DNA from 3 places in the Kribbella sp. VKM Ac-2566 genome. Region 1 is predicted to be linked to each of the others. Evidence: riboswitches for the same ligand, from Rfam matches in the RefSeq annotation. Region 1 holds a riboswitch; each other region holds the start of a gene.

The links. A riboswitch is a leader RNA that binds a small molecule or an ion and turns the genes downstream of it on or off. The one in region 1 is predicted to bind thiamine pyrophosphate.
Region 2: another riboswitch for thiamine pyrophosphate. It lies ahead of thiC (phosphomethylpyrimidine synthase ThiC); the one in region 1 lies ahead of EV647_RS01220 (cytosine permease).
Region 3: another riboswitch for thiamine pyrophosphate. It lies ahead of thiS (sulfur carrier protein ThiS); the one in region 1 lies ahead of EV647_RS01220 (cytosine permease).

Annotation. Positions count from the first base shown of each region.
Region 1 is NZ_SODT01000001.1:241,921-251,932, reverse strand. It holds gene EV647_RS01230 (class I SAM-dependent methyltransferase) at 1-40, opposite strand, end outside; gene EV647_RS01225 (hypothetical protein) at 109-489, shown strand; gene EV647_RS01220 (cytosine permease) at 428-1,753, opposite strand; TPP riboswitch at 1,749-1,866, opposite strand; gene EV647_RS01215 (alpha/beta fold hydrolase) at 1,885-2,544, opposite strand; gene EV647_RS01210 (hypothetical protein) at 2,541-3,347, opposite strand; gene EV647_RS01205 (DUF3152 domain-containing protein) at 3,378-4,244, opposite strand; gene EV647_RS01200 (ATP-binding protein) at 4,293-5,486, opposite strand; gene EV647_RS01195 (GTP pyrophosphokinase family protein) at 5,637-6,650, shown strand; gene EV647_RS01190 (dihydrofolate reductase family protein) at 6,647-7,195, opposite strand; gene EV647_RS01185 (MFS transporter) at 7,197-8,624, opposite strand; gene EV647_RS01180 (ABC transporter ATP-binding protein) at 8,789-10,012, shown strand, end outside.
Region 2 is NZ_SODT01000009.1:773,888-783,899, forward strand. It holds gene EV647_RS15170 (hypothetical protein) at 1-227, shown strand, start outside; gene EV647_RS15175 (hypothetical protein) at 274-804, opposite strand; gene EV647_RS15180 (1-acyl-sn-glycerol-3-phosphate acyltransferase) at 930-1,676, opposite strand; TPP riboswitch at 1,729-1,852, shown strand; gene thiC (phosphomethylpyrimidine synthase ThiC) at 1,843-3,465, shown strand; gene EV647_RS15190 (transposase) at 3,606-4,205, shown strand; gene EV647_RS15195 (hypothetical protein) at 4,202-4,759, shown strand; gene EV647_RS15200 (RDD family protein) at 4,762-5,433, opposite strand; gene EV647_RS15205 (DUF2752 domain-containing protein) at 5,488-5,913, shown strand; gene EV647_RS15210 (hypothetical protein) at 5,920-6,408, opposite strand; gene EV647_RS15215 (RDD family protein) at 6,433-7,317, opposite strand; gene pstB (phosphate ABC transporter ATP-binding protein PstB) at 7,512-8,288, opposite strand; gene pstA (phosphate ABC transporter permease PstA) at 8,309-9,229, opposite strand; gene pstC (phosphate ABC transporter permease subunit PstC) at 9,226-10,012, opposite strand, start outside.
Region 3 is NZ_SODT01000009.1:617,680-627,691, forward strand. It holds gene EV647_RS14405 (DUF6807 family protein) at 1-992, shown strand, start outside; gene EV647_RS14410 (thiazole synthase) at 967-1,740, opposite strand; gene thiS (sulfur carrier protein ThiS) at 1,743-1,946, opposite strand; TPP riboswitch at 1,937-2,048, opposite strand; gene EV647_RS14420 (NUDIX domain-containing protein) at 2,068-2,463, opposite strand; gene EV647_RS14425 (DUF5937 family protein) at 2,460-3,407, opposite strand; gene EV647_RS14430 (pyridoxamine 5'-phosphate oxidase family protein) at 3,492-3,896, shown strand; gene EV647_RS14435 (YceI family protein) at 3,928-4,464, shown strand; gene EV647_RS14440 (G5 domain-containing protein) at 4,422-5,054, opposite strand; tRNA gene EV647_RS14445 (tRNA-Lys) at 5,232-5,307, shown strand; gene EV647_RS14450 (helix-turn-helix domain-containing protein) at 5,550-6,980, shown strand; gene EV647_RS14455 (hypothetical protein) at 7,061-7,612, opposite strand; gene EV647_RS14460 (protein NO VEIN domain-containing protein) at 7,971-9,248, shown strand; gene mobF (MobF family relaxase) at 9,466-10,012, opposite strand, start outside.

The DNA of each region.
Region 1 (10,012 bases):
CGGCATACTCGGCCCGACTACGCAGTGCGGAGTTCAGCATGACCGCCAGTATTCCGCGTGCTCCGGGTCAGTTGTCCAGCAGGGCGAGCTTCCTGTAACGCCTGAGCGTTGGCCGGCACTGACCTGTTGAACGGTCTGTGTCGCGAGGGGGGATGCCCGTGGCACGACGCCGCACTCGTCCGCGTGCCGCTGTTCCTGCTAGCGCTGCTAGCGGTTCGCGGAGTACCGGCGTACCTCGCGGTGCGGACGCTGGGAGCTCGCGCGACGGCCGCGACCGCGCTGCTGCAGGCGACGTCGCTGCCGTTCATCGTGACGGCGACGCAGATCGGCGTGGCGACCGGGCTGATGACACCGGTCACCGCCGCCGCTCTGGTCTGCGCCGGGCTGCTGTCCGTGCTCGTGTTCCCGGTGGTCGCTCTCGCCCTGCTCAGGCAGCCTGCCGGCGACCGATCCGGCCGAGAAGCACAGCAGCCACCATCGAGACGATGATCGAGGTGTACGTCGCGCCGAGCCAGGTGGGGACGGGGTGGTCGTTGAAGAGGGCCTGCTGGACCTTCGTCCAGAACGGGGACCAGCCGGAGACGGTTCCGGGGTTCACCAACTGGTACGCGACGAAGCCGATCAGCCACGCGGCGGTCGGTTGCCAGCGGAACTTCGCCGTACCGGAGACGTCCCACTTCATCTTGCTGACCACGAAGAAGTCCGCGATCGCGACCGCGAACAACGGGATGAAGACCGAGCCGATCAGGTACAGGAACTGGGTGTAGTTGCCCAGGTCGATGAACAGCGCGATACCGGTGGCGATCACGCCGATCGCGACCGAGATCCAGCGGCGGTCGACGTGGCCGATCAGATTGTGTGCGGACTGCGTGGTCGAGTAGACGTTCGCGTACGCCTCGTCGACCTCGTCCACCAGCAGTACGAGCAGCGCGATCGCACCCGCGGGCAGTGTGACCAGTGCGGTGATCACGTCGTCGCTGTTGGTCTGCAGCGTTGCCACAGCGACGACACCGAGCGCGTAGTACGCGATCGCCGCCAGGCCGTAGCCGAGTGCGGACCCGGAGAACGCGGCCTTGTTGGTCCGGGAGTGCCGCGTGTAGTCAGCCGCCAATGGCGCGAACGACACGACACCGGCAGCGGCCAGGTCGACGGCCGGCCAGAAGCCGAACACACTGTCCTGCGGCAATGCGTGCGTCGGCTTGCTGAGCACCTGCACGAACAGGTACACCGACGCGAGCAGCACCAGCCAGACCATGAACTTCCGCAGGATCTTCACGCTGCCGAGCGGACGGACCGCCATCGCGGTGGCGATGATTCCGGCGAGTACGACGAACAGCCAGCGCCACCGCTCACTCGTGACCGCGACCGCGGCCTGCGAGATCACGATGATCTCCATCGTCGCCCAGCCGACGTTCTGCGCGATGTTCAGCACGGTCGGCGCGATCGAACCGCGGCGGCCGAACAGACCGCGCAGACTCGCCATCGCGGGCGCACCCGTGTGCGACCCGAACACGGCGGCACCGCCGAGCACCAACGCGCCGATGCCACAGCCGACGACCACAGCGAGCAGCCCCTGCCAGAGCGAGCCGGTGTACGCCGCCACGAGCGCACCGGTCACCGGGCCGAACAGCGAGATGCCGAAGTTGCCCCAGAGCGTGAACTGGTCGAAGAAACCGAGCGTGCGCGGCGCATCGGTGGTGAGGACGAGCGGCGCCTCGGTAGTACTGGCAGGACGAACAGCTGTGTCGGTCATGAGTGACCCCACTCCCTACGCCGGCATTACCCGGTCAGGTTCAGGCGGTCGGCGACCCAGCTGTCGCCCTCTCAGCCCGCGCATCCTCGGTGCGAGCTCCCGCATAGGTTTGTGCTGATGAGTCTAACTCGTCAGCTACTGTGCGGAAGAGCGGCCGCTCGTTCTATGAGAGCGGCCAGCTCCGGCCCGTTCGTCACGACCGGCATGTGCGCCCCGGAGTCCAGCGTGCGGGCCTCGCCGTGGCTGAGTTCCGCGAGCCGTTCGACCCATTCCGCCGTACACAGCAGGTCGTGCCGGCCGCGGACCAGAACCACCGGCGCTTGCACGTGGGGCATGACTGCGGCCAGGTCGTGGTGTCTCGACGCTTCGCCGGCGCGGGCGATCGACGGCAGCGTCGTACGGGCGTATTGCGGACTGATCCGGACCAGCTTCGGCGCATCCGGGATGGCGGAGCCGACGAGCCGGACCGCGCGGTCGACCCAACTCGAGAGCCGGATGTCGCCGGTCGGGGCGGCGAGCACGAGCGCGTGGGCCAGCTCGGGGTAGCGGATCGCCAGCTCGACGACGATCTGACAGCTCGCCGAGTGGCCGACCAGCACGGACCGCTCGCGGATCTTCCCGGCCAGCGCTACCGCGAGGGCACGAGGGTGCAGGTCCTCACGGGTGCCCGCCGGTTCGCCGTACCCGGGCAGAGTGACCACGTGGTACGGCGTGACGAGGTGTTCGACCGTCCGCGCGTACGACTCCGGGCCGAGGCCCAGGCCGGGCACGAGGACGATAGGTGCGTTCACTCCCAGGGAGCCTTGGCAGGAGCGCTCTTGACGACAGGGTTCGGTACGTCGGGCTTCAGCTCGCGGTACCCGAGGAAGAGGCCGACGGCGAGGATCAGCAGGCCGAAACCACCCCAGCCGTACGCCGTGGGCAGCCGGTGGACCGCGTCGTCGCTGGCACCGAGACCTGTGGACAACACCATGAGCAGCCAGACAAGGATCGGGATGACGGACACTGCGACGAGGAGCAGACCGGCCAGCTCGGCCGGGTCGGGCCGGCGACCGACCTTGTGGCGGGCAAGGACGTCGCGGATCCACATCACCAGCGCGGCAGTGCCGACGACCACGAGCAGCAGTTGGCCGATCGCGTCGAGCACGTCCGTGCGGAGTGGGTGATTGAGCGGCGAGCCGGGCGCCTGGGAGATCTCACGGAGGGCGACGCGCTGGACGGAGACAACCAGTAGCCCGTAGATCGCGGCGATGAACGCGGCCAGGCCGACGACCCGAGCGGCCCGCGGGTCACGCGAGTGCTCCTCGCGGCCGTACGTCGGGAGCTCATGTGGCTGCGGGCTCGCCGGAGCGCCGTACGGTGCACCGGGACGGTAGGCCGGGGGCTGGTGGTACGCCGGGTTGCCCTGCGGCGGTGGCTGCGTTCCGTAGGCCTGCGGCGGCGCATACGGGAACTGCTCGGGCGGGGTGGGCTGACCAGCGCCGTACGTGGCGCCGCCGTACGGCGTGGGTGGCGCGTAGTGATGCTCCTCGCCGGACCCCTGCTGCTCGGGCTGCTCGTCCCTGCCGTACGTCGGGAAGTCCTGTGATGACATCGCCTGCTCCCTCCCGTCGTACCCAGTTTCTCAGGTGGCCTTGATCGTCGGCCAGGCGTTCGGCAGGCAGCCGGCCAGCCCCTTGGTCTGCTGCATCATCACCGGCGCGGGGGTCTTCGGGGTCGTGCAGGTCGAGTGCCCGTGGCCGAGCGCGTGCCCGACCTCGTGGTTGACCAGGTAGCTGCGGTACAGGTCGACCTGCCCGTTGTACGCCGGGATCGCGTAGAGCCACCGCTTCGCGTTGAGCACGACGCGGTCCTCGACGCGGCAGGAGACCTCACCGCCGGTGTCGAGCGGCAGACAGAGCTTGTCGGTCAGGGTCGGCGTCGCGAGGATGATCCGGAGGTCGGCGTCGACGCTGTCCGTCCGCTCGAAACTCACCTCGTGCACCGCCTGCCAGCCGCGCGGGTCCGTCAGCGTCTTGTGGATGGCCGCCGCGACCGCGGCACCGTTCACCGACACGCCCTGCTCGATCTCCACGCGGTACGTCATCTTGTCGCGCACACCGGTCGCCTTGTTGAGCCCAGGCACCACAGCAAGCTTCCCGGTCGACACCAGGACGTTGGGCTTCGCACCCTTCGGCTTGCGCGTCAGGGTCGGTGCCGGTCGCAACGGAGTGGTGAACTTCTGCGTCGGCGTGGCAATCGGAACCGGCGTCGTCTTGGGCGTGACCGAGGTCACCGGCTCTTCCTGAGCAACCTCGTTGACCCCTGCAACCGCCTGCGCCGCCAGGCTGTTGCGGTGCGCGACGTCCGGGTGCGCCACCACCGCAGTCCCCAGCACCGCCAACGCAGTCACTACAAGCCACTGCCCCTTGTACGACTTCCGCCGACTGTGCCGCCCACTCCGCCGACGCCCAGACGTGTGTCCGCGCTGGCCGCTCCGCCGGGTGGTCATGACAGTCGACCCTACCGATACCTGCCAGAGCACGAAAGCCCGGTTTCGTTAAGCCGTCCTCGTCCGCAGGAATTTCCCGAAGTGCGGGACGGTGAAGGCGACGGTGCCGCGTTCGGCCGAGAAGACCAGGCCTTTCTTGATCAGGCCGTCGCGGGCGGGGGAGAGGGACTGGGGTTTGCGCTTGAGGGTGTTGGCGACCTCGGCGGTGGGGACGGAGCCGTCGTCGACTCCGATGCCGAGCTCGGCCATGGCGCGCATGTACTCGCGTTCCGCGGGGGTCGCGCGTTCGTAGCGGGAGCCGAGGAAGCCGACGGTCAGCTCGGCGGACGCCTCGGGTCCCGCGACGGCGACGTCCTTGATGGTGATGGGTGAGGCCGGCGCGTGGTCCCAGGTCGAGTGCGCGAACGCCTGCACGAAGTACGGGTACCCGTCCGTCTGCGCGTACAGCTCGTCCAGCGCCTCCTCGTCGTACTGCACGCCTTCGCTCTCTGCCGGCACCATCAGCGCCCGGTCGCACGCCTCCCGCGCCAACCGGTCCACACGGATGTAGCGGAACAGCCGCTCGGAGTACGACTTGCTGGCCGACAGTACGGCGGGCAGATGCGGCAGGCCCGCGCCGACGACGACCAGCGGCGCGCTCTGCTGCGAGATCTCGTGACACGCGGCGCACAGCGCGGACAGGTCGTCCGAACTGATGTCCTGCATCTCGTCGATGAACAGCCCGACCCCGACCGTCAGGTCACCCGCCAGGTCCGCGGCGTCGGTGAACAGCTCGATCAGATCCATCTCCAGGTCACCGGAGTCAGCCCGGCCCTTTGCGGCGGCCACGTCCACCGGCGGATGCCAGCGGATCCCCTTCCGGTCGTTCGCCGCCGTACGCAACGCGAAGGCCTTCAGTACGGCGCTGAACTGGTCGACCTTCTCGTCGTCGCGGTGCCGGTGCCCCAGCTCCCGCATCGCGGTGTGCAGCGCCTGCGCGATCGGCAACCGGATGCTCTGGTCCGGTCGCGCCTCGATCTTCCCGGTGCCCCACGCCCGCTTGATCGCCTGCGAGCGCAGTGTGTTCAGCAGAACCGTCTTACCCACGCCCCGGAGGCCGCTGAGCACCAAGCTCCGCTCCGGTCTGCCTGCCGCGACCCGTTCGAGCACTACCTCGAACTGCCGCACCTCGGTGTCGCGTCCGGCCAGCTCAGGCGGCCGCTGACCGGCGCCGGGCGCATAGGGATTCCGGATCGGATCCATGCTTTCACTGTATGAGGCCGTCTAGCGTTTTCCGTAGATTGACCGATCAAGGACCAGAGCGTGTCGCGACAGGTCTCTACATCTTTCTAGCGAAATCACTAGAAACCAATAGACACCACGAGCGACCTCAAGAGCACTAGGGTTCCGCCCATGGTGGAGTGGGTTCCGCAGGCTGGTGCGTTGTACGAGCGGGTGCACCAGCAGTACGTCGGCGGCGCACGCAAGCTCGAGGCGCTGATCAACGAGCTGATCGGTGAAGAGGAAGGCATCAACTACCTGACCGCCACCGCGCGGGCCAAGGATCCCGAGTCGTTCCTCGCGAAGGCGTCGAAGCCGCATCCCGACGACCCCACCAGACCCAAGTACGACGACCCGCTGAACCAGATCACCGACCTGGTCGCGGCCCGTGTCATCACGTTCCTGGTGGAGGCGGTGGACCGGGTCTGCGAGGTGATCGAGGAAGAGTTCGAGATCGTCGAGCACACCGACATGGGCGCGCACACCCGGGCGCAGGGCGTCTTCGGGTACGCCAGCAAGCACTACCTGGTCCGGCTGAACGAGCACCGCCGGGAGCTGCCGGAGTACGCCGTACTGAAGAATCTGGTGATGGAGATCCAGGTCCGGACGGCGGTCCAGCACGCGTGGGCGGAGTTCGAGCACGACATCCGGTACAAGCTGGACATCCCGCCGGACCGCAAGCCCGAGTTCGACCGGCGGTTCCTGCTGGCCGCCGCCTTGATGGAGCTCGCCGACAACGAGTTCACCGAGATCGACCGGCTGTACCGCGAGGTGGCCGCGACCGCGTCGGACAAGGCGCCGTTGGACCTCACGACGGGCACGCTGACGACGTACCTGACCCGCCGCTACCCGGACGCGCCGCACGCAAAGACCACGCACTACGCCTGGATCCTGGGCATCCTGCACCGCCTCGGCATCACCACGGAGGAGCAGCTCACCGAACTGCTCACAGATATCGACAGCGAAGCAGTGCAGGCAGCAATGACGCACCGGGCCCCGGCCGGCACAGTACGACGCCTCGACGACGACCTACTCGCCGCCAAGGGACCTGTCTACCTGGAGCTGTTCCCCGATGAGGAGCGCCGGCAAAAGATCCTCCGCGGCCGCCTCAAGGCCCTGACCCGCGCCGGGCTGGTCGAGAGCTAGCGGCAGTAATCCAGCTTGACCACGTTCCCGTCGAAGGTCCGAGCACCGGTCAGCGTCAGACCCTGCCGCGACGACAACCCCTCGAGGATCGACGGTCCATGTCCCAGCGCCACCGGGTGCACGTAGATCTCGTAGGCGTCCACCAGGTCCCGATCGGCCAGTGCGGTGACCAGCTGCGGGCTACCGATCACATAGAGGTCGCCATCGGCGGTCCTGCGGTACTCCTCGAGCGCATCGAGCTCGCGGACCACGGTCGTGTTCCAGTCCGCGGACTCGAGTGTCCGCGAGAACACCAGCTTCGGCATCTCCGTCCAGACCTTGCCGTACTCCACCAGGAACGGTGCCCCTTCGGCGGTCGGCCAGTACCCGGCCATGCCGTCGTAGGTGTTCCGCCCGTAAACGAACATCCCCGCCGTCCGGTGTACGTCGACGAAGTGCGCGTGCAACTCGTCCTTCACCTGCATCCAGTCGAGTGCGCCGCCTTCCGCCGCTACCCGGCCGTCCAGCGACGCCTGCACCGAGACCACGATCTTGTTGTTTGTCATGTCACCTGGTCGGAGCAGCACCGGGATCTTTGACAAGCGCCTCCGCGGTACTGCGAGCCCAGCGGCTCGTGGTGATCACGCCGAGGACAAGGACCAGGGCTCCGCAGCCCGCGATGATGTACCAGCAGAGCTCGGCGGCGCTGACGAAACCTGTTTCGAAGGAGCCGACCAGGCGAGCGGTGAGGACGGTGCCGGCGACAGCGACGCCCAGAGAGGCGCCGACCTGGCGGCTGGTGGAGGCGATGGCTGCGGCTACACCTGCCTGGGCCCGTGGCATGCCGGAGACGGCGGCATTGGTTATAGGTGCGTTCAGCATGCCGAAGCCGAGTCCGAAGACCAGGTAGCTGATCAGCAGATGCACGGTGGCGGTAGTAGTGGTCAGCCGGGACAGAAGCAGGCCGGACGCCGTCAGCATGGTGCCGGCCACCACTAGTGGTACCCGCGGACCTCTGTGACCGACCAGCCAACCGGACACCGGTGCGAACACCACGGTCATCGCAGCCATCGGCAGCGTGAGCAGACCGGCGTGCAGCGCGGTGAAACCACGCACCGACTGCAGATAGAGCGAGTTGAGGAACAGGAACGCCGACAGCGCCGAGAACCCGCACACCGCGATCAGCGTGGCACCGGAGAACGGTGCACTCCGGAAGAATCGTGGCTCCAGCAGCGGCTGCTCCCGACGACGTTCGTAGTACACGAGCGTCGCCAGTGCGACCACGCACACGACGAAGCATCCGATGATCAGCGGCGACCCCCACCCGGCGGACCGGCCCTCGATGATCCCGTACGTCAGACCACCCAGCAGCAGTACGACGAGCACCTGCCCGACCGGATCCATCCGCCGCGGCACGGCGGCCCGCGACTCGGGCACGAAGAACGCAGTCATCAGTACGGCGGCCACCGCGACCGGCACGTTGATCCAGAAGATGAAACGCCACCCGGCCGCGTCCACGAGCGACCCGCCGACGACCGGCCCGACCGCCATGCTCAGCCCGACCACACCGCCCCACACGCCGATCGCCTGCGCACGCTCGCGCGGATCCGTGAAGGTGTTCGTGATGATCGACATCGCCACCGGGTTCAGCATCGACCCGCCGACGGCCTGCAGCACCCGGAACGCGATCAGCAGGTCGACGCTCGTCGCGACTCCGCACAGCAACGACCCGATCCCGAAGAGCACCAGCCCGACCTGGAACGTCCGTCGCCGCCCGACGCGGTCCGCCGTCGACCCGGAGACCATCAGCAGACTGGCCAGCACCAGCGTGTAGGCGTCGATCGTCCACTGCAGCTTCGCGACGGAGGCCCCGAACTCGGACCGGATCGCCGGCAGCGCCAGGTTCACGATCGTCGAGTCCAGACCGACGATGAACAGGCTGGAGCAACAGATCGCCAGCACCAGCAGCCGCCGCCCCCGCGTCAGCTCCTCCACCCGGCTCCCTTCGTCTGTTGAAGACTTTACTACCGGGTCTGGAAACGGTTCCCGGGTGTCCGGGAAAACGGTTTGACGGACTGTCGGCGGGGCCGCCTAGGCTTGATCTGTTCGCCTGGTCAGGTGCCTTCTTTCCACCCCTCTATGCCTCCTTGTGAGACGTCATGTCTTTGCGCCTTGTCCCGTTCGCCGATCCGGGTGTGCCCGACACCCGATCCGGCCTCCGACTCATCCTCTGGCTGGAGCACCAGCAACTGCGTGGGCAGGCCCTCGCAGTGTTCTGGGGCCTCGTGTACTTCGGCGGCATCGCCGCCGCTCCGGTCGCCGTGGGTCTCGCCGTTCAGGCGGCGATCGACCTGTCCTGGCCCAAGCTGATGCTGGCCGGTGCCCTGCTGCTCGCCTTCGGCGCGGCCAAGGCCGGCGCCGACTCGTACTTCCACAAGGCCGTGGTGACCAACTGGATCAGTACGGCGTCCCGCCTGCAGCAGCTGCTGTTCCGCAAGGCCGCGGAGCTGGGCTCGCTGCTGACCCGCCGGATCGCCGCCGGCGAGGTGGTCGCCGTGAGCAGCGGCGACGTCGAGAAGATCGGCTGGTTCGTCGAGGTCCTCGGCCGGTTCGTGGCCGCGCTGCTGACCTGCTTCGCGGTCGTGATCGGCCTGCTGCTGTACGAACCGCAGCTCGGTCTGGTGGTCGCGGTCGCCGTACCGGTGCTCGCGTTCTCGATCGTCCCGCTGATGGGTCCCGCGGAGCGCCGCGCGGACGAGCAGCGGGCCAAGGGCGGCCGGGCGACCGAGCTGGCCGCCGACACCGTCGCCGGTCTGCGCGTGCTGCGCGGTATCGGCGGTGAGCAGCTGTTCCTGGAGCGGTACCGGGACGCCTCACAGGAGTACCGGAGCAGTGCGGTCCGCAGTGCCCGGATGTGGTCGCTGATCGCGGCCCTGCAGGTGCTGCTGTTCGGGCTGTTCCTGGTGCTCGTCGTCTGGATGGGTGTCCGGCTGGTGACGTCCGGCCACATCTCGGTCGGCGAGCTGGTCACGACATACGGCTTCATCACGTTCATGCTGGTGCCGCTGCAGACGTTCGAGGAGACCGCGAGCGCGTTCATCTTCTCGAAGGTGTCGGCGCGCCGGGCCGCGCGCGTGCTGTCGTTGCAGCGGACCGACGCCACCAAGGGGACCGCTGCGGCCCAGCTGCCGGAGGGCGACGTGCTCGACCCGGTCACCGGGCTGCATGTCCCGGCCGGAAGCTTCACCGCGGTCGTCTGCGGCAACCCGGATCAGGGCGGTCTGCTGGCCGACCGTCTGGGTGGCCACAGCCCGTCAGCCACGGACGAGGCGTCCGTGCTGCTCGACGGCGTCGCGCTGGACGACATCCCGCTGGAGTCGGCG
Region 2 (10,012 bases), on a different contig from region 1:
TCAACTGGAGTGCCCTCGGTGAGGTCGCACTGGTCAGCCTGCTCTTCGGTGTCGGCCTGGCGGTGCTGTTCGCGTTCGGTGTGACCGCTATGTCGCGGCGGGCCGTGGCGATTGACGAGAAGCGGCAACCGTCCTTCGTGGACACAGGTGTGGCTGCACTGTGTTTCGCGGCCTGTCTGGCAGCAGTGCTATATGGCCTGTACCTGATCATTCCGCAGTTCCATTGAGCTGTACGACGGGCGGTCTGGCGGCTGCCCGTCGTACAGCGGTCTTTTAGCGGTTCCAGCGGCGTACGGACTTGGCCACGTCCTTGGCGCGGATGGAGCCGAGGTTGTACTCCCAGGCGGCCAGGAGGCGGTCGCCGAGGACCTCTGGGTCCAGGTAGGTGCGTGGGCGGACAGCGACCGCCCAGGTGGCCGCGGCCGCGTGGCCTTGCTGGTGGAGCAGGTGGTCGACGGTCGCCTCGATGCGGCTCGCCTGGTTGCCACCAAGGCCGTCCGTGGCCCACACCTGCACGATCCGCGCGTCGTCGGCCGTCATCCGGGCCAGATAGGTCAGTGGACCACGCCAGAACCCCTTGCGGCCGATGGTGTCCAGCGACTCGAGCGGGAACCAGCCGTTCTGGTTGCGCCGGCCGTTCACTGCCGACTCGATCTCCCGGGCGCGCTCCGCGGACAGCCCGCGAGTCGCCCAGTCGACGAAGAACGCCCCGGCGTCCGGGATGTGCTCGGACACGTGCGGGGCGGGTGTCAGCGCCCCCGGGTCGAACAAGTGCAGTTCTTCCGATGAATCGAACAAAACCATCCCCGCCAGCTCTAGTACGCGAGCCACCGCAGCCGCCCGCCGCACAGGGACCCCCCAGGTTCCTGTTCCGTCAACGACAGACTTCGTACCCTCGGACCGGCCCGAGGGTCAAGGTCTGGTCCGGTTTACCGACGTTTCGCTGCCCGCCGGGCGAGCTCCTCGGCGTCCAGCCGTTGGGCCTCCTCGGGAGTCGGCGCGCTGCCGCCGTACGCGGCCGGCAACCACCAGGCACCGGCCGGTTGTTCGGGGTAGGCGCGGATCGTCTCGTCCAGCATCCCCGCCATCGTGGACCGTAGGTGCGCGGTCGCCTCGGCCGGGTCGTCGTCACGCGTCACGGTGATCGGCGCGCCGATGCTGATCGAGATCGGCCGGTGCCGGGTGAAGTCCCGCGGGTGGTCCTTGGTGAACATCCGCTGCGTGCCCCACAGGATCATCGGCAGCACCGGTACGCCGGCCTCCGCCGCCATCCGCACCGTGCCGGACTTGAACTCCTTGAGCTCGAACGACCGGCTGATCGTCGCCTCCGGGAACACGCCGACGACCTCGCCCGCGGCGAGATGGTCCAGGGCGTGCTGGTACGACGCGGCGCCTGCGTCCCGGTCCACCGGGATGTGATGCATTCCGCGCATCAACGGGCCGGAGTACCGGTTGCGGAACAGCACCTCCTTCGCCATGAACCGGACGAGCCGCTTGGCCGGAAGTGCGCCGTACCCGCCGAGGATGAAGTCGACGTAGCTGATGTGGTTGAGCGCGATCAGCGCCCCGCCGGTGCGCGGCACGTGCTCGATCCCGGTCCGACGGATCTTCAGGTCCAGCACCTTGAACGCGGTCTTCGCGAAAGCGACGACGGGCGGATACACAAGATCTCGCATCTCTAGAACTTACAGGCCCCGTCCATGGCATGGCCTAGGGTGTGCGGTGACAACTGGAGATCGCGGGAGCTCGCACCGTAGTGGGCTGAGAGGGCGGCTGGGATTCGAACCCGGCGCCGCCGACCGCCGAACCTGTCCGGGTAATTCCGGCGTAGGGAGCAGCAGCATGGTGAATGTCAGCACGATCCGTCCGGCCGTCACCACGGGCCCGATCTCGGGCTCGGAGAAGATCTATCGCGGAGAGCTCGGGGTACCGGCGCGCCGCGTGAATCTCACCAACGGCGAGCACTTCGACCTGTACGACACGTCCGGTCCGTACACCGACGCGTCGGCGCGGATCGACGTCCAGGCCGGTCTGCCCGCGTTGCGGCGCGAGTGGATCGCCGGACGCGAGTCGCGGACCCAGCTCGGGCACGCACGGGCCGGGGTGATCACCGAGGAGATGCGGTACGTCGCGTTGCGGGAAGGGCTCGATCCGGAGTTCGTCCGGGCGGAGGTGGCGCGCGGACGCGCGGTGATCCCGGCGAACCGGCAGCACCCGGAGAGCGAGCCGATGATCATCGGGAAGAAGTTCCTGGTGAAGGTCAACGCGAACATCGGCAACTCCGCGGTCAGCAGCTCGGTCGAGGAAGAGGTGGAGAAACTCGTCTGGGCGACCCGCTGGGGCGCGGACACTGTGATGGACCTGTCCACCGGGAAGAACATCCACGAGACGCGGGAGTGGATCCTGCGGAACTCGCCGGTGCCGATCGGGACGGTGCCGCTGTACCAGGCGCTGGAGAAGGTGAAGGGCGATCCGGCGGCGCTGTCGTGGGAGGTGTACCGCGACACCGTGATCGAGCAGTGCGAGCAGGGCGTGGACTACATGACCGTGCACGCCGGCGTACTGCTGAGATACGTGCCGTTGACCGCACGGCGGATCACCGGCATCGTGTCGCGCGGTGGGTCGATCATGGCCGCGTGGTGCCTGGCGCACCACCAGGAGTCCTTCCTCTACACGCATTTCGCGGAGCTGTGCGAGATTCTCCGCGAGTACGACGTGACGTTCTCGCTCGGTGACGGGTTGCGGCCGGGGTGTATCGCGGACGCCAACGACGAGGCGCAGTTCGCCGAGCTGCGGACGCTGGGGGAGCTGACCCGGATCGCCTGGGAGCACGACGTACAGGTGATGATCGAAGGCCCGGGACACGTGCCGATGCACAAGATCGCGGAGAACGTCCGGCTCGAGGAGGAGCTCTGTGGGGAGGCGCCGTTCTACACCTTGGGGCCGTTGGCAACCGATGTGGCACCGGCGTACGACCACATCACGTCGGCGATCGGCGCGGCCCAGATCGGCTGGCTGGGTACGGCGATGCTCTGCTACGTCACGCCCAAGGAGCATCTCGGCCTGCCCGATCGTGACGACGTGAAGACCGGTGTGATCACCTACAAGATCGCCGCCCACGCGGCCGATCTGGCCAAGGGGCATCCGGGCGCGCAGGCCTGGGACGACACGTTGTCCAAGGCAAGGTTCGAGTTCCGCTGGGAGGACCAGTTCAACCTCTCGCTGGATCCGGACACGGCTCGGTCCTTCCACGACGAGACGTTGCCGGCCGAGCCCGCGAAGACCGCGCACTTCTGCTCGATGTGCGGCCCGAAGTTCTGCTCGATGCGGATCACCGCCGACATCCGCGCGTACGCCGAGGAACACGGCCTGACGTCGGCGGACGCCATCGAGGCCGGCTTCGCGGAGATGTCGGAGACCTTCAAGGCAGGCGACCAGAAGCTCTACCTGCCGATCACGGACTGAGTACGGAACCCGTCCGGCCCGGCGTGAACCTGGCTCCGGGCCGGACACGGGGAGTAACTGGCTGAACCGATTCAGGTTTTGGCCTTCACTCTACGTGAATAAGACTGTAGCCTTAAGCCGTTCGGAAGGAGGTGCAGGGCATGGTCTTCGTTCTCACGGTAGATCAGCGCGGCAGCCGAAGCACGAGCGATCTCGTACCCGAGCTACTCAACTCCCTGAACCGCCGGCCGCGGCGGACCGGACTGCTGCGGAAGTTCGAGCGGACCGCCGGCGACGAGGTGCAGGGCGTGCTGTCCGAGGCCCGTCCGACCATCGACGTGATCGTCGAACTGCTCCGGTCGGACAACTGGTACGTCGGACTCGGCGTCGGTGAGGTCACCGAGCCGCTGCCACGCAGTACCCGGGCCGGAAGCGGCGACGCGTTCGTGTTCGCGCGAGAAGCGGTGACGCGGGCGAAGTCCAGTCAGCACCACGTGAACGTGGTCGGAGCGGACTCACGCAGGGCAGAGCAGGTAGAGACGGTGCTGTGGCTGATGGCGTCCGTGCTGCGGCGTCGCAGTGAACGTGGCTGGGCAGTGGCCGACCTGTTGGGCGAAGGACTCACAAGGCGGGAGATCGGCGTGAAACTCGGCATCAGCCAGTCGGCGGTGACGCAACGCGCCCAGGCGGCGGGCTTCGCCGAGGAACAGCGTGGACGGGTGCTCGCCGCGGATCTCCTCGGCGCCGGGGCAGCTGCGTGACGGCGCTGGTCCTGTCGCTGACCGGTGCCGCCCTGGTCCTCGCCGTACTCGCCTGGGTGCCCAGGTCGTCCGGCTCCACCCTCGAGATCGTCATCAGCGGGCTCATGCTGGCCTGCCTGGCCGCTGTAGGCGTGCTGCTGCTCGCCGGCCACGGCGTGTCCGGTTGGCCCGAGCGCTGGTGGAACGTACTGCTCCTGCTGGCGGGAGCGTTGGCGGTGACGGGCGGCGGGCCGCTGACGACCTCTGTGATGGCGCTGGCGGACCGAGGGAACACGCGAGCCCAGTCGACGCAGAAGGCCGGTGAGGTACTGCGTGGCGGCGCTCTGATCGGTGCACTCGAGCGAATGGCCATCTACGCTTCACTGGTCGCCGGCTGGCCGGAAGGCATCGCTGTGGTGCTGGCGATCAAGGGACTGGCCAGGTACCCCGAGCTCCGCAGTCCCGATCAGCCTGCCTCGGTCACCCCGCAAGCCGTTGCCGAACGCTTCATCATCGGCACCTTCAGCAGTGTGCTGTGGGCAGTGGCCTGCGCCGGTCTCCTACGCTCGCACTGACGTCAGGTGCGCACCACGTAGGTGTTCACGACCTTGTCGTGCCACGTCTGCCGCTGCTCGTCCCACAAGGGCCACAGCAGGTTCAGGAAGCAGGCGGTGTTGAAGAGGCTGCTGAGGAAGTCGCGGAGGAAGGAACGGCCGGCGCCGATCGGCTCTCCGGTCACGGCGTCGATCAGCTTGATGTTCAGCGCGCTCTTGCCCACGCTCTGGCCGGACTTTCCCTGCCGGAAGACCCGGTTCCACAGGCTGAGCACGATGCTGGCGACGCAGCCCACCAGGAAGAGGATGATCGCCCACCATTGCGGGTTGTCGTCGGGGTAGGGGTTGCCTTCGCGCGCCGCGACGTTCGCGATCAGAGCGCCGAACCCGATCAGGAGCGGCGCCACTGAGATCAGGCTGTCGATGAGCGACGCAGCGACCCGAGGGCCCCAGTCCGCCAGGGGAGGCATCGGCGCGCCGTAGCCGTAGCCGTAGGCGTCGTAGGGCTGCTGGCCGTAGCCGGAGCCGTACGGCTGCCCGTAGCCCGGCCCGTACGGCGCCTGCTGAGGATGGTGCTGCGACTGCTGCCCGTATCCGTAGCCCGGCTGCTGCTGACCGTACCCGTATCCCGGCTGGGCGTTTCCGTACGGCTGGTCCTGCGGCCGGTTGTCGTCAGGCGGCGTCGGTGTGCTCATCGCAATCCGTCTCCCAGTCGATCGATGCCACCGTATCGCGGGTACCGTTGGAGCGTGACCTTCGCGGTGATGCCCCGTCCACAAGGACCGGTGAAGCCGGTCGATCGCCGCGTCTGGGGCCTGGCCGGAGTGGGGATCGGCGGCTTCGCGCTGGCCGGCATCTACCGGCTGTCCGGCCTGGGCATCCCGTGCCCGCTGCACACGCTGACGGGTCTTGACTGCCCGTTCTGCGGCGCGACCAGAATGGCCGCGGCACTCCTCGAAGGCGATCTGAACGCCGCCTGGCACTTCAACGCCGCGGTCCTGATCCTCGGCCCGCTCATTGGTGTTGCCATCGGCTACGAGGTCGTCGCCTGGTTGCTGTCCCGCGCCGGCTGGCTCAACCTGCCCCGGCAGCGCCTCAGCCCACGGGCGGTGGCAATCCTCACAAAGGTTGCTCTGGGCGCCTTGCTGATCTTCGGCGTACTACGGAATTTCTGAGGCCGATCACCTGATCAGGCCGGCGCGCTGCCACGCGGCCTGCACGAAGGGCGGGACGACGAGATCGATCCGCCGGCCGAAGGCCACGTAGTTCAACATGACGTCGAACCAGACCGGCCGCGGCACCCGCAGCTTGTACTGAGTGTCCCCGTACGCGAGGACGGTCCCGTCATGCTCGGTCCACATGCGGGTCACGGCAGCCAGGCCGAAAACCTGCTGGCCGTAGCGGTTGAGCAGCAGCACCCGGTGCCGCGTCAGGATCGCCGTACCGTTGTCGATCGTGCGCCACTGCGCTGCCGCCGCATAGCCGTGGGAGTTCCCGATGGCGAGCCGGACGCCGTCGAACCGTTGCACCTCGCAAGGTTCGACCGCGTGGGCGGTCTCGCCGGGCTCCAGCGGCACCGGCGGCGGGAGAGGCTGCAACTGAACCCCCTGGCCCAATGCGCTCCACAGATTCCACGCATCCCACCAGTCCTGCTCGAATGGATTCAGCACAGCCCCTCCCCGGTCCTCAGCCGACTACCGAAGCCCGATCACCAGCGTGTTCGCGGCCTTGTCGTGCCAGCCCTGCACCCGCCCGGAGCTGTCGAACAGCGGCGACAGGTAGACGAGCAGCGCGCCGATACCACAGATGGCCGCACCGATGATCGGCAGCAGCCAGCGCATGAAGGCCGGACCGAAGCCTGGCAGTTGTCCGTCGGCGGACTTGACGACCTTGATGCCCATGATCATCTTGCCGACCGTTTGCCCCTTGAAGGCGGTCATGAGGAGTTCGTAGCCGATCGTCAACAGGCCTGTGAGCCACCACACGGTGAACAGCGCGCCGAAGAATCCGCCGAGTGCGGCCCCGGACTCCTCCGGTGAGGCGTCACTGAGTCCCTTGCTCGCGCCCCCGATGATCACGGTAGCGAGGATGGAGACGACGATGCCGAGAATCACCGAGTCGATGATGCGGGCGAGCGCCCGGGACCCGAGGGTCGCGACCTTCACCGTCCCGAGGCCGGGGATCTGGACGAGGCCGCTCTGAGCCTGAGCGACCTGGCCGTACTCGGGACCCTGCGGGTATCCACCGGGCTGGCCCGGCTGCTGGCCGTACTGCGGTTGGCCGTAACCGGGCTGGCCCGGCTGCTGGCCGTACTGCGGTTGGCCGTAACCCGGCTGACCGGGCTGCTGGCCGTAGCCAGGCTGGCCGGGCTGACCGCCAGGCTGCTGGCCGTACTGACCCGGAGCGCCGTAACCCGGCTGGCCGGGCTGGCCCGGCGGGGTCGCACCCGGGGTGCCGTACGGGTTCTGTCCGGGGCCTTGGGCGCCCTGTCCATAGGACGGCTGCCCACCCGGCGCGCCCGGTCCCTGGTTCCGGCCGTCCTCCGGTCCGGTGCCCGGGGGTACGTTCTGGTCGCTCACGATGGTCCTTTCGTCACAGTTCACCCGCGTTTACTGGGCAAAGGCTAGCGGTCGGAGGGCCACAGCGGTGGGCATGGCAGACGCGAAACGCCCGATCTGTGGACAGTTGCACCAATTGACATCAAATACAGCTGCGGACCGGCGATTCGCCGGCCCGCAGCTGTGGATAACTCGTACGACGGATCAGACAGGATCTAGCCGAAGCGGCCGGTGATGTAGTCCTCGGTGGCCTTTTCGGCCGGGTTGGAGAAGATCTGCTTGGTCGGCGCCATCTCGATCAGCCGGCCGGGCCTGCCGGTCGCGGCCAGGTTGAAGAACGCCGTCTGGTCCGAGACCCGGGCCGCCTGCTGCATGTTGTGCGTGACGATCACAACAGTGAAACGGTCCTTGAGCTTCTCGATCAGGTCCTCGATCGCCAGCGTGGAGATCGGGTCCAGTGCCGAGCACGGCTCGTCCATCAGGATCACCTCGGGCTCGACCGCGATCGCCCGGGCGATGCAGAGTCGTTGCTGCTGGCCACCGGACAGACCCGCGCCCGGCTTGTCGAGCCGGTCCTTCACCTCGTTCCAGAGGTTCGCGCCCTTGAGCGACGACTCGACGACCTCGGTGAGCTTCTTGCGGTCCTTGACACCGTTCAGCTTCAGGCCGGACGCGACGTTGTCGAAGATCGACATCGTCGGGAACGGGTTCGGCCGCTGGAACACCATGCCGACAACCCGCCGTACCGCGACCGGGTCGATGCCCGCGCCGTACAGGTCCTGCTGGTCCAGCATCACCTTGCCCTCGACGCGGGCGCCGGGGATCACCTCGTGCATCCGGTTCAAGGTGCGCAGGAACGTGGACTTGCCGCAGCCGGACGGGCCGATGAACGCGGTGACCGAACGGGGCTCGACCGTCATCGACACGTCCTCGACGGCCTTGAAGTCGCCGTAGTAGACGTTGAGGCCGCTGACCTCGATGCGCTTAGCCATATCGACTCAGAACCTCTCGACTATTTCGACTTGATGGCGCTGAACCGGGCGATCAGCCGGGCCAGCAGGTTGAGGGCAAGGACGAGCAGGATCAGGGTGAGCGCCGCCGCCCAGACCCGGTCCGCGGCGTTCGGCAATGCCAGCTCGGTCCGGTCCTGGTTGATCATCGTCGGCAGCGCGCCCATGAAGCCGTTGAACGGGTTCAGGTTGATGTTCTTGGAGTAGCCGACCAGGATCAGCAGCGGCGCGGTCTCGCCCATCACCCGGGCCAGACCGAGCATCACGCCGGTGATGATGCCGCCGAATGCCGTCGGTACGACGACCTTCAGGATCGTCTTCCACTTCGGTACGCCGAGTGCGTACGACGCCTCGCGCAACTCGTCCGGCACGAGTTTCAGCATCTCCTCGGTGGACCGCAGTACGACGGGAAGCATCAGCAGCACCAGCGACAGCGACACCGCGAAACCCACGCGGTTGAAGCCGAACACGGTGATCCAGACTGCGTAGACGAACAGCGCGGCGACGATCGACGGGACACCGGTGAGGATGTCGATCATGAAGCTCACGACCTTGGCGGCTCGCGTGCCCTTGCCGTACTCGACCAGGTAGATCGCGCCGAGAATCGCGATCGGGACCGCGATCACGGCGGTGATCAGGGCCATGATCAGCGTGCCCATGATCGCGTGGTACGCGCCGCCGCCGGCCCGCCGGACCGTGATGCCACGCTGCGACTGGCTCCACCAGTCCGCGCTCAGCAGCAGGTGATAACCCTTGCTGACCACGGTGAACAGGATCCACAGCAGCGGGATCATCGCGACCGCGAAGGCCAGCACGATCAGCACGGTGGCCAGCGTGTTCTTGAAGGCCCGGGCGCCCGACTTCCCGGTCAGGTCCAGGACCTTCCCGTCGTACGCCGGCTTGTTCTCTGCTACCGCGGTCATGCTGAGGCTCCTTCCGTGGCGGCGCCGGCGCGGCGGTTGCGCCGGGGCCGCTTGGTGCCGGGGGCGCTGCGGTCGACGATGATCCGCGCCGCGGAGTTGACCAGGAACGTGACGACGAACAGCACCAGGCCGGCCGCGATGTACGCGCCGGTCTTCTCCGGCGAGTCGAACTCGGCGGCGTTGTTGGCGATCTTCGACGCGAACGTCTCGCCACCGGCGAAGATCGACGAGTTCCACGGGTCGTTGCCGTTCGGCACCGACAGGATGATCAGTACGGCGACGGTTTCACCGAGCGCCCGGCCGAGACCGAGCATCGAGGCGCTGACCACACCGGAACGCCCGTACGGCAGCACCGACAGCCGGATCATCTCCCAGCGGGTCGCGCCGAGCGCCAGCGCGCCTTCGCGGTGGGCGATCGGCGTCTGCGCGAAGATCTCCCGGCTGATCGCGGTGACCACCGGAAGGATCATGATCGCCAGCACCACCGACGCGGTGAAGACCACGCCGACGTTGTCGCCCGGCGGCTTCTCGAACAGCGGGATCCAGCCGAGCGCCGTGGACAGGCCGTTGATCACGGGGCGCAGGATCGGCGCGAAGAACAGGATGCCCCACAGGCCGTAGATGATCGACGGTACGGCGGCCAGCAGGTCGACCGCGTGCGCGACCGGTGCGGCCAGCCGTTTCGGGGCGTAGTACGTGACGAACAGCGCGACGCCGATCGCGATCGGGACCGCGATCAGCATCGCGATGATCGAGCTGATCACGGTGGTGTAGAACAGCGCC
Region 3 (10,012 bases), on a different contig from region 1:
TGCGGGTGCCGCAGAAGGATCTCGGTGAACTTGCGTGGCGGCGGTTGCACGCGTCGATCACGGGGCTTTCGGACGAGGTGGGCGGCGTACCGGAGCTGCGGCTGGCGGTGCGGGCGAGTACGGGGCCGGTGCCGCAGGAGCCGCGTTCCGAAGCGTCAGCCGATCAGGTCGGGTGGCAGCAGCAGGGGGACATCTTCGCGCTCGGGAGTTCGGCGGGGTTGCTCGCGCGGTACGAGTTCGGACGGCGGATGCCGCAGGTCCACGCACCGCGTCCTTATCTGCACCCAGTCCGAACGCTCGGCGGGCACCCGCTGACCGAGGTCAGCCCGGTCGACCATAGGCATCACTACGGTGTCTCGCTCGCCGTCGCGCAAGTCAACGGCACCTCGCACTGGGGCGGCCGGACGTACGTGCGCGGTCAGGGCCCGACCCTTCTCACGAACCACGGCCAGCAACGCAGCCGCGGAGTCACCGTCAACAACCGCGAGCTCGTCGACGACATCACCTGGTACGACGAGCAAGGGCGACCGCAACTGGTCGAACGTCGGTACCTGTTTGGCGATCTCGCCTTCGGTGGTTGGCGACTCGACTGGCGCAGCATCCTCACCGCCCGCTACGGCTCGATCCGGATCGACAGCCCGGCCACCAACGGTCGCGAGGGAGCGGCGTACGGCGGTCTCTTCTGGCGTCTGCCTGCCGCGGAGACGACTGTGCTCAGTGCCGACGGCGAAGGGCTGGAGGCCGCCTTCGGGTCTCGTAGCCCGTGGCTCGCGTTCGTCCAAGGCGATGTCAGCCTGCTGTTGCTGCAGCCGGATCAGGTCTGGCCGTGGTTCTTGCGATCCGAGGAGTACGTCGGCGCGTGCCCGGCGCTCGCGTGGGAGCAGCCGTTGGTGCTGCAACCCAACCAGGATCTGACGTTGTCGCTCACCGCGCTCCTGCTGGACCGGGCGGTCGACGCGGCCGAGGCTAAAACGTTGGCAGGCCAGTTGTAGGCGACGACGCCAGCGCCGACTGCCATCTCTTCGGCACCCGGCCGGCGAGGCGTGCGTTCCGGCCGGCCGAGACGGCGTCGCGCATCGCGGCGGCCATCAGAGCGGGTTTCTCCGCACGGGTCACCGGGGTGGCGAGCATGACCGCGTCGCATCCGAGTTCCATCGCCAGCGCGGCGTCACTCGCCGTACCGATGCCCGCATCCACGATCACCGGGACGTTCGCCGCCTCGGCGATCAGCGCGATGTTGTGCGGGTTGCGGATCCCCAGCGCCGAACCGATGGGTGCGGCCAACGGCATCACGGCCGCGCAGCCGGCCTGCTCGAGGCGGCGGGCGAGGATCGGGTCGTCGTTCGTGTACGGCAACACCGTGAAACCGTCGGCCACCAACGCCTCCACGGCATCGAGCAGCTCGAACGGGTCCGGCAGCAGCAGGTGGTCGTCGGCAACGACCTCGACCTTGATCAGGTCGGTCCCGAGCGCCTCGCGGGCCAGCTTGGCGGTCAGCACGGCCTCGGCCGCGGTGTGGCAGCCGGCCGTGTTCGGCAGTACGTCGATATTGTGCTTCTTCAGCACGTCGAGCACCGAGCCTTCGTGACCCGTGCCGAGCCGGCGCATCGCGACCGTGGTGAGTTGGGTGCCGGAGGCAATCAATGCCTCCTCCATCACTTCCAGGTTGGCCGAACCGCCGGTCCCCATGATGAGGCGCGACGTGTACGTGCGCCCGCCGAGCTCCAGTGGATCATCCATGGTCAGCCTCCCTGCGTCGCGCTGACGATCTCGACCCGGTCGCCCGGCCGCAGGGTGGTCTGCGCCCATTCGGCCTTGGTCAGCACGTTCTGGTTCACCGCGACCGCGATCCCGGTGGCGCGATCGGAGTACTCCGCGATCAACTCAGCCACGGATTTGCCGGCCGGTACGTCGACCGCCGTACCGTTCACCCAGACGGATTCCATCGCTTCCTCCCTACGCCGGAATTACCCGATTCAGGTTCAGCGGTCGGTGACGGTCCGGTCACCCTCTCAGCCCACTCCCTGCGAGCTCCCGCGGACGTTTCGACTCTAACTCACGTCTCAACTAGGACGCGAGTCCGTCTCGCAACAGCGGAAGCACCTGCTCCCGCACGGCCGGTGCGACGTTCAGACCGTCTTCGGAAGTGATCCAGCGGAGGTCGGCGAGCTCCGCGGCGGGCTGCGGGACCTGCTGCAGCTCGACGGCGTACACAGTCATCTGCATCCATTGGTTCTCGAGCGCGGCCTGGTTCTCCACGGTGGCAAGGAACTTCGGTTTGTACGGCGTGACGCCCAGCTCCTCGTGCATCTCCCGGGCCAACGTCTCCAGCGGCGCCTCGCCCGGCTCCGGTTTCCCGCCCGGAAGATAGAAGACGTCCGGCGCGGCCTGCTTGCTCACCACCAGGAGCCGTCCGTCCTGCACAACTGCCGCCGCGATCACGATCAGCACATCGGTCGTCACTGTGCTTCTCCAATACCAGTCAGGAGGGCCGCGAGTTCGGTCGGGCGGTAGAGGACCTGTTTGCCGGTGCGTTGCGGTTCGACGAGCCCGGTACGGCGCAGTAGTTGCAGGTGCTGGCTCACCGCGGACGGCGTCACCTTCAGTTCGCCGGCCAGGTCGGTCGTCGTACGGGGATAGGAGAGGAGCGCGAGGATGTGCGCTCTCGGCGTACCGATCAATTGCGCGAGGTCGTGGCGCGACGGTGGCTCGACGACGGACCACAGGTTTGCCTGACCGCGTGGCGGGTAGCCGAGCAGTGGTTCGGCGCCGGGGTCGAACGGGATGACGGCGTGCGGTCCGAACAGGGTCGGTTGCAGTACAAGCCCGCGACCGTCGACGTGTTCGGTGCGGCTCTGCTCGGCTACGCGGTCGACCTTGAGCAGACCATCGGCGTACGTGATTGCCGGGCCCAGCCCGTTGAGCATCGCGCCCGTTCCTTGCTGGGTGACGACGTGGCCGCGGTAGCTGATGTCGGCGGAGAGGAGGGTGCGCATGCGGCTCCAGTACGGCGCCATCACGGCGTCCCAGTACTCGTGGAGTGCCTCGACCACCTTGTCCACGGTGAGGTCTTCCGGCAGCTCGCCGTTGACCGCTACGAGTTGTCGCTCGAAGGTTTCGGGGTTGACGGTCGCGATCAGGTCGAGCTCGTCGGAGAGCTGAGTGAGCGGCGAGGTCGGTCGTGGCGTCAGGAAGTCCGGACTGCCCATGGTGTCGTTGACGAGCCACCGCAGTACGGACCAATCCAGGGCGGCCACCTGCGGCTGTACGGTGCGAACCCAGCCGAGCTGCAGCGGGAAGCGGCCGGGATCCCGGAGCGCCCGCAACGACAGCACCATCTCCGCCACCGGCGACACCGCGAACCGGACGTCGGCCAGATCCTGCGAGTTCAGGACGTAAGTGAGCACGGCGCCTCGCTTTCAGTCACGACCTGAAGTATGGCGGAATTGTCGGTGGCTGGTGGGAGCGTGGTTTCCATGGGATTTCGAGCGATGGACGACGACGAAATTGCAGAGTTCCTGGCGCGGCCGCTGGTGGCCGTGCTGGCAGTCGACGAACCGGGCTGGTCGCCGCATGTGACGCCGGTGTGGTTCCGCCACCTGCCTGACGACAACAGATTCCAGGTGATGACGCCGGCCAAGTCGAAGAAGACCAGACTGCACCGGACCGGCACAGGGGCGCTGTCACTCTCGATCCAGACGGTCGACGGGGCGACGGCGAAGTACGTCAACATGCAGGGCGTGGCGCGATTCCTTCCCCTCGAGCCCGACCTGCTGAACGCGATGGTGGAGAAGTACCTGCCGGAGGAGAACCGCGCGGCGTACCTGGCCAACCCACCCGAGGACTCGATGTTCGACATCACCCCACGCCGCATCACCTCAGCCGTCATCGACTGACAGTTCACCGCGCTGCCTCGTCGTACCCCGTATGAGCGACTATTACGTACTCGACGGGGAGCGGACCCAGATCGGGTTTGTGGCCGCACACCGCGTGGGCGGCAAGGTCCACGGCCGATTCACGGCCTTCGAGGGCGCGTTCCGAGTGGACACCGCGGACCCGGCGGCCTCCACCGGCTGGCTGAGCGTCCAGATGGACAGCGTCGACACCGGCAACGACCGCCGCGACGCCCACCTGCGCCGCGACTTCTTCGGTACGCCGACCTACCCGGCAATGACCTTCGTCGCGACCGCCGTCGTACCGACCGGACCCCAACGCGTCGACGTCACCGGCGACCTGACGATCCGGGGCACCACCCACCCCGTCACCATCCCGTTCGCCCTCACCGCGGCCCCCGACGAACTCCACCTGCAGACGTCCCACCCCATCAACCGCCACACCTGGAACGCCAACTCGAACCGTCTGACGACAGCCCTGGTCCACCCCGACGTAGCCCTGGCCCTGTCCCTCACCGCCACCCGGACCTACTCGCAGGCGATCCCGTCGTCGTCGGCGTCGAGGCGGTAGATGTCGGAGCCGACAACATCGATCGGACCATCGACGTACTCAGGTCCGTTCCCGCTCCCGCCCGAGCAGTCGACGTCACTGGCAATCGGAACGCAACCGGAGTAGTTCGGGTCGCACCCACCGGACTGCTCCGGCTCCTCGACCTTCGTACCCACCGCGGTCACCTGCGAACGCGGCTCCTTCGCCACCTCCTGCCGAACCAGCCGCCTACCCGTCTGTACGCCGTTCACGTAGGTAACCCGGTACACGAGCCGCCGCGTCCCGTTGACCCCCGCCGTACGGATCGTCCGCTCACCCTTCGCCAACGAGTCATCCGTCACCGTCTTCTTCTTGAACGGAATCACCCGAAGCTCCACGACCTCCTTCGTCGTGGTGACACTCGCCTTGGGTGAGCGGGACCTGGTCGGCGTCACAACCGGAGCGGATATGGCACCCGGCCCGGCCGTGCTGGCCGGCGTGGGCGTCACGCTGACCTGCACACTCGCGATCGCAGCCGGCTCACCCACCCCCGACGTACCCGAATCCGCCCCACACGCCCCCACGAGCGCCACCACAGCAACCGACCCCAACGCAGCACGAACCAACAACACGATCCATCCCCCCAAACCCGCCGTCGGTTCCCCCCGCGGCAGGACTTGTCAGCACCCGGACAACCCGAGCGAATTCCGATCTGTACCACCAGCCAGGCCCGCCACGCAACCCCTCACCCCAACCCCCACCAAGCAAACCCCCACCAAACCTGACACACTGTTCCCCTCACCAGATGAGGGCCTCTAGCTCAATTGGCAGAGCAGCGGACTTTTAATCCGCGGGTTGTGGGTTCGAGTCCCACGGGGCCTACCACTTTCCGCAGGTCAGGCGCACATCGGCGCCTCGGTCTGGAAAGTTGGGTCTGCGCAAACTCTGCCAATACTCAGAGTGGCCGATGCATGCCTGTCTGAGGGGGATCGGCGGCCCCGCGAAGCCATTTGGCGGCGCGTTGCTGAGCGACGTATCGCATCCTGTCGCACTGCTCCCGTTTCGTCCGATCCCCGCCCCGCCCAGACGTTGAGCTGCCACGTGCAGCTGGACTGTGGAGGGCCGAGATGAGCAGACCGCACCTTCCGATCGGAACGTGGGGCAACGTCCGATCCCGTGCTGAGAGGAAGGACGCCGAGGGCAAGGTGGTCTCCTGGCGCGCGTCCGCGTACTTCCGTGACCACGACGGACATACCCGTGAGGTCACCGCGTCCGCCAAGACCAAGGGCGCAGCCGAGCACCGCCTACTCACGAAGCTGCGAGACCGTGCAAAGATCACGCAGTACGGCGAGCTGAGCCCGACGGACAAGATCAACGACCTCATCGACCTCTGGATCGAGAAGCTCGAGGAACGTATCGAAGACGGCCGTCGATCACCGACGACGCTGACGACGTACCGCACAGCCATCAAGAACCACGTACGGCCCGCCCTCGGCGAACTCCTGATCGGTGAGGCAACCACACCACGCATCGACAGAGTGATCGGAACCATCAAGCGCAGCGCCGGCCGATCCACAGCGAAGACCTGCCGCGCTGTCGTCTCCGGCATGATGCAACTAGCCGTCCGATACGGCGCGCTGACCGTCAACCCGGTCCGCGAGGTCGAAGCGATCGAGGCCCGCCCGAAGGACCCGCCCCGAGCACTCACCAACGAAGAGATCGCCGGCCTACGGCAACTCCTGACCACCGACGAAGCCGCCGTACGAGCCGACCTGCCGGACCTGGTCCTCTTCATGCTCGGCACAGGCGTCCGAATCGGCGAGTCGCTCGCCGTCCTCTGGTCACAGGTCAACCTCGAGTCCGGCGCAGTCGAGATCACTCACACCATGGTTCGCGTCCCAGGCCAAGGCTTGATCCGCAAGGCCCCGAAGTCCAAGGCCGGCGTACGCGCCCTACCCCTCCCAGACTGGGCCGTCACCATGCTCCGCCGACGCCACGCAGCCGGCGTCCTCCCCGACGAACCCATCTTCGCCGACTCCCTCGGAGGCTTCCGAGACCCGTCCAACGTCCGCCGAGCCCTCCGCCGCGCTTTGTCCCCCGTAGCCAGCACCGCCCGCCGCGACCTAGGCAATACCCTCCGATCCGCCCGCCTCCAAGCCGGCCTCAGCCGCAAACAGGTCGTCACGAAGCTCGGCTGGCCAAAGACCAGACTCGAACTCATCGAGAACGGCCGCATCAAGCTCGACCGCGAACTCGTAGCCATCCTCGCCAAGACCTACCGCATAAACCTCGACGCATCCCCCACCCTCAGCGCCCAAGTCGACCAAGCAGCCCAGCCCTCACCCTCAGACGCCCTCACCTGGATCCGCTCCCACACCTTCCGCAAAACCACCGCCACCGCCCTAGACCGCCGAGGCCAATCCGCCCGCCAAATAGCCGACCACCTGGGCCAAGCCCAAGTCTCCATAACCCAAGACGTCTACATGGGCCGACGAATCCACAACCCCTCCGCAGCAACCGCCCTGGACCAGGAGTTCGCAGACCTCGACCTCTGGTGAGATCCGCACCGCATGCCTGCTTGCTGGAGTGTCGGCAGCCAGCCAAGGCAGCAGCCGCTGACCGGACGGTGTTCATGGCACTACACAGCCCGGGGCAGGCGCAGGGCTGCCCTGATGCTGTCATTGCGCAAGGGCACGTACTGGCCTTCGATGGCGGAACCTCCCCCGAAGATCTTCATGAGGTCAGCCGATGCCTGCTCACCGAGCAGGGCGCTATCAGCCTCGATCATCCGGTTGAGGCTTTCCGTGACCTGGGGAGCTGTGAGCTTCTCCAGTGCGTTCTGCAACTCTACCGGGGCGCCGGCCTCGAGTTGAGCGTTCGACAGTGCTCTCATGTTGTCGGCGATGACGGCCGCCGCGAGCATGATTTCGAGGACGCGTCGTTTCGCGTCTGCGCTGCTCATGTTCGTCATTTGCTCGTCGAGCGCTACCTCCACCTCGGTCGCGAACGCGGCAACGGCCAGTGTGGCCACGTCGAAAGATTCGGCTTCGTCGGCCAGTTCGGCCGTTTCTGACTGCGTGACCTTCTTTTCCCGGCGTTCCTTCCACCAGGTCTTGACGCGCGGTGTCGCCTTCAAGGCGCCGATGGTCACCAAGACTCCCAGCGCGATGCCCGCGGCCACCTTGAGCATGTCGGACTCGTCCTCGCCGTCCTCGACGCGGCCACCGAGGGTGGCGTGCGTCTCGAGTTTGTTCGTGTCATCAGCACGCGCCAGCGGACTGGAACCACCGGCCGAGAAGTGGGTGTCGGGGGGGCCGCCCGACCCACATCGGCTCCCACACCAGGTGGGAGCTCAGGTCATCGGAATTCACGGGGTCAACTGTATCGGCGCTGGCCGGCACTTCGCCGTTCCGTGGCCTGCATCCGTTTGTACGGATCTGTCGCAGGTTGTAGGCCGCGGCATCCCATGTTGGTGAGAGCTCATGGCGACCGTACGCAGGTCGCGATGTGGGATCTAGCGCTCGGCAGGAGCGTGAGATGGTGGACGGGTGAGCGTCTCCGACATCATCCGGTCAGCACAACGTAAGGCCGCGCAATCGGGCTCCTTACGTGTCACCGTCGATCACCTGACTTCGGAGCAAGTCGCGGAGCTTGCGGATGCGACTCTTGACTGGCTTCGTCTGCGGTCGGGCAAGCCGTCGGCTGTTCGCGAGGGATGGATGCAGATATCTGCCGCCCAAGCCGGCGTCCTGCGGATGTGGGCCGCAGATGAGAGCCTGAGCGAAGGTGAGCGGCAGGGTCTGCGACCGCTACGCCAGCAGATCTACGACCTGCTGGAGGAGGGCGGACTGATCGAGAAGCCGCCAGGGCAAGGATCACCGGTCCAGGTGTCACCCGCCTGGGATGGACGAGCGATCCTGCGGAAGGTGACGCGGGAGAACCTTGGCGCGTGGATGGTCAAGTGCAACCCGAGTGTGTGGGACTTGGAGGGTTTCCTCGATGACAACGGCGAGGTGATCGACGCCTGGGCAGTCCAGGAGAACTATCGCTCCGCCCTCATGATGCCGGGCGACGTGGTGTTCTTCTGGGTCACCGGCACCGACCGCCAGGCTTTGACGCCTGGCGTGTGGGGCGTGGGGCATGTGGTGGCACCGTGCGACTGGGACGTGCGACAGGACGTGGCCGAGGACTCGGCTGACAACGGCTACTGGCTCGATCGAGATGCTCGATTGCGAGCATTCTATTTCGCCTACCTGGAGCTTCCGCTACTTGACAAGCCGACGCCGCGGGCGATCATTGGGACTGATCCGCGCCTGGCGAAGCTGGAAGTCTTGACGAGTCCGCAGATGGGCAACCCGCAGTACGTGTCGCCGTCGGAGGCTGAGGCGCTCCTAGAACTAGTTGGTGGTCCTCCAGCAGCGCCGGAGACCCATACCGACAAGATCGCCATCGACAGGTTCGGCGCCGGATTCGGGGACGCGCTCAAGAACCGAGTCGTGGAGATCAGCGCGATGAACGCCGTCACCGAGTATCTGCAGGCGAAGGGCTGGCGCTGCGACGATGTCAGCGTCCAGAAGTGTGGCTGGGACATCACCGCGAGCCGTGACGGCCGCGAACGCCACGTCGAAGTGAAGGGCGTGAGTGGCGCAATCCCCACAATCCTCTTGACCCGCAACGAAGTAGTCACCGCCCAAGCTGATCCAGACTGGTGCCTGATCGTGGTCACTCAAGCGCTGTCTAAACAGGCCGTGCACGAATTCGACGCCACGGCAGCCATCGCAGCGTCCGAGCCCTACGTGTACCGAGCGAAACTTTCCCGATACTGACACGCGAATCGGCGATGGCGGACCACCCACCGATAGCTCTTGACCGCAGATCAAGTGCCTTCGACACGAACACACTTGTCGCGCGACGACCGGCGTTGGCCCCCAGAGCCTCGGCTGCTGCCACTCACGTGACACGGGTCGTGACGCCGAACTAGTTGAGTCCCTGACAGTGGTGTAGCGCGGTCGGTAGGTCTGGCCAATCACCTGGCTGGCAATGTCAGTCTGGCTGTACTGGCGGGACGGACTGTGTTGGCACCTCAGCGAATCCCGCACCGGCCACCGATCGTTGAGCGGTCTCTGCTGAGAAGCCAGCGAGCATGTTCATGAGCCGGACGTGCTGACGATGTTGCTCGACTGCGTTGGTTGGCGGGGCGTCTCCGAGGATTGAGCGGCCCCGAATCTGGTGGCGCTCTCTGTAGACGGCGATCTCCCGGATGAGCTCGGTGAGGTCCGGGTCAGGTGTCGTGCTGGCTGCGCGACGCAAGTCGCGATACCAGTCGGGCGGGTTGGCAGATAGTTCGTCGACGAGCCAGTTGGCGCGTTCGACGATCTGAGATTCGAGCTCGCGGAGTGGCGCGATCAGTGTGGGGTCGCTGACGTGGGTGGCTGGGGTGAGGAGGCCGACGATCTGTGCGGGGTGGCGGCCGGCCTTCTGGAGGGACCGGGCGGTCAGGCGGCGCACTCTGTGGTGGATGACCGCGGCGACGTCGTTGGCGTTGGTGAGCGCTGACTGGTTGACAGCGCGGTGGAGTAGCTCGGTGACG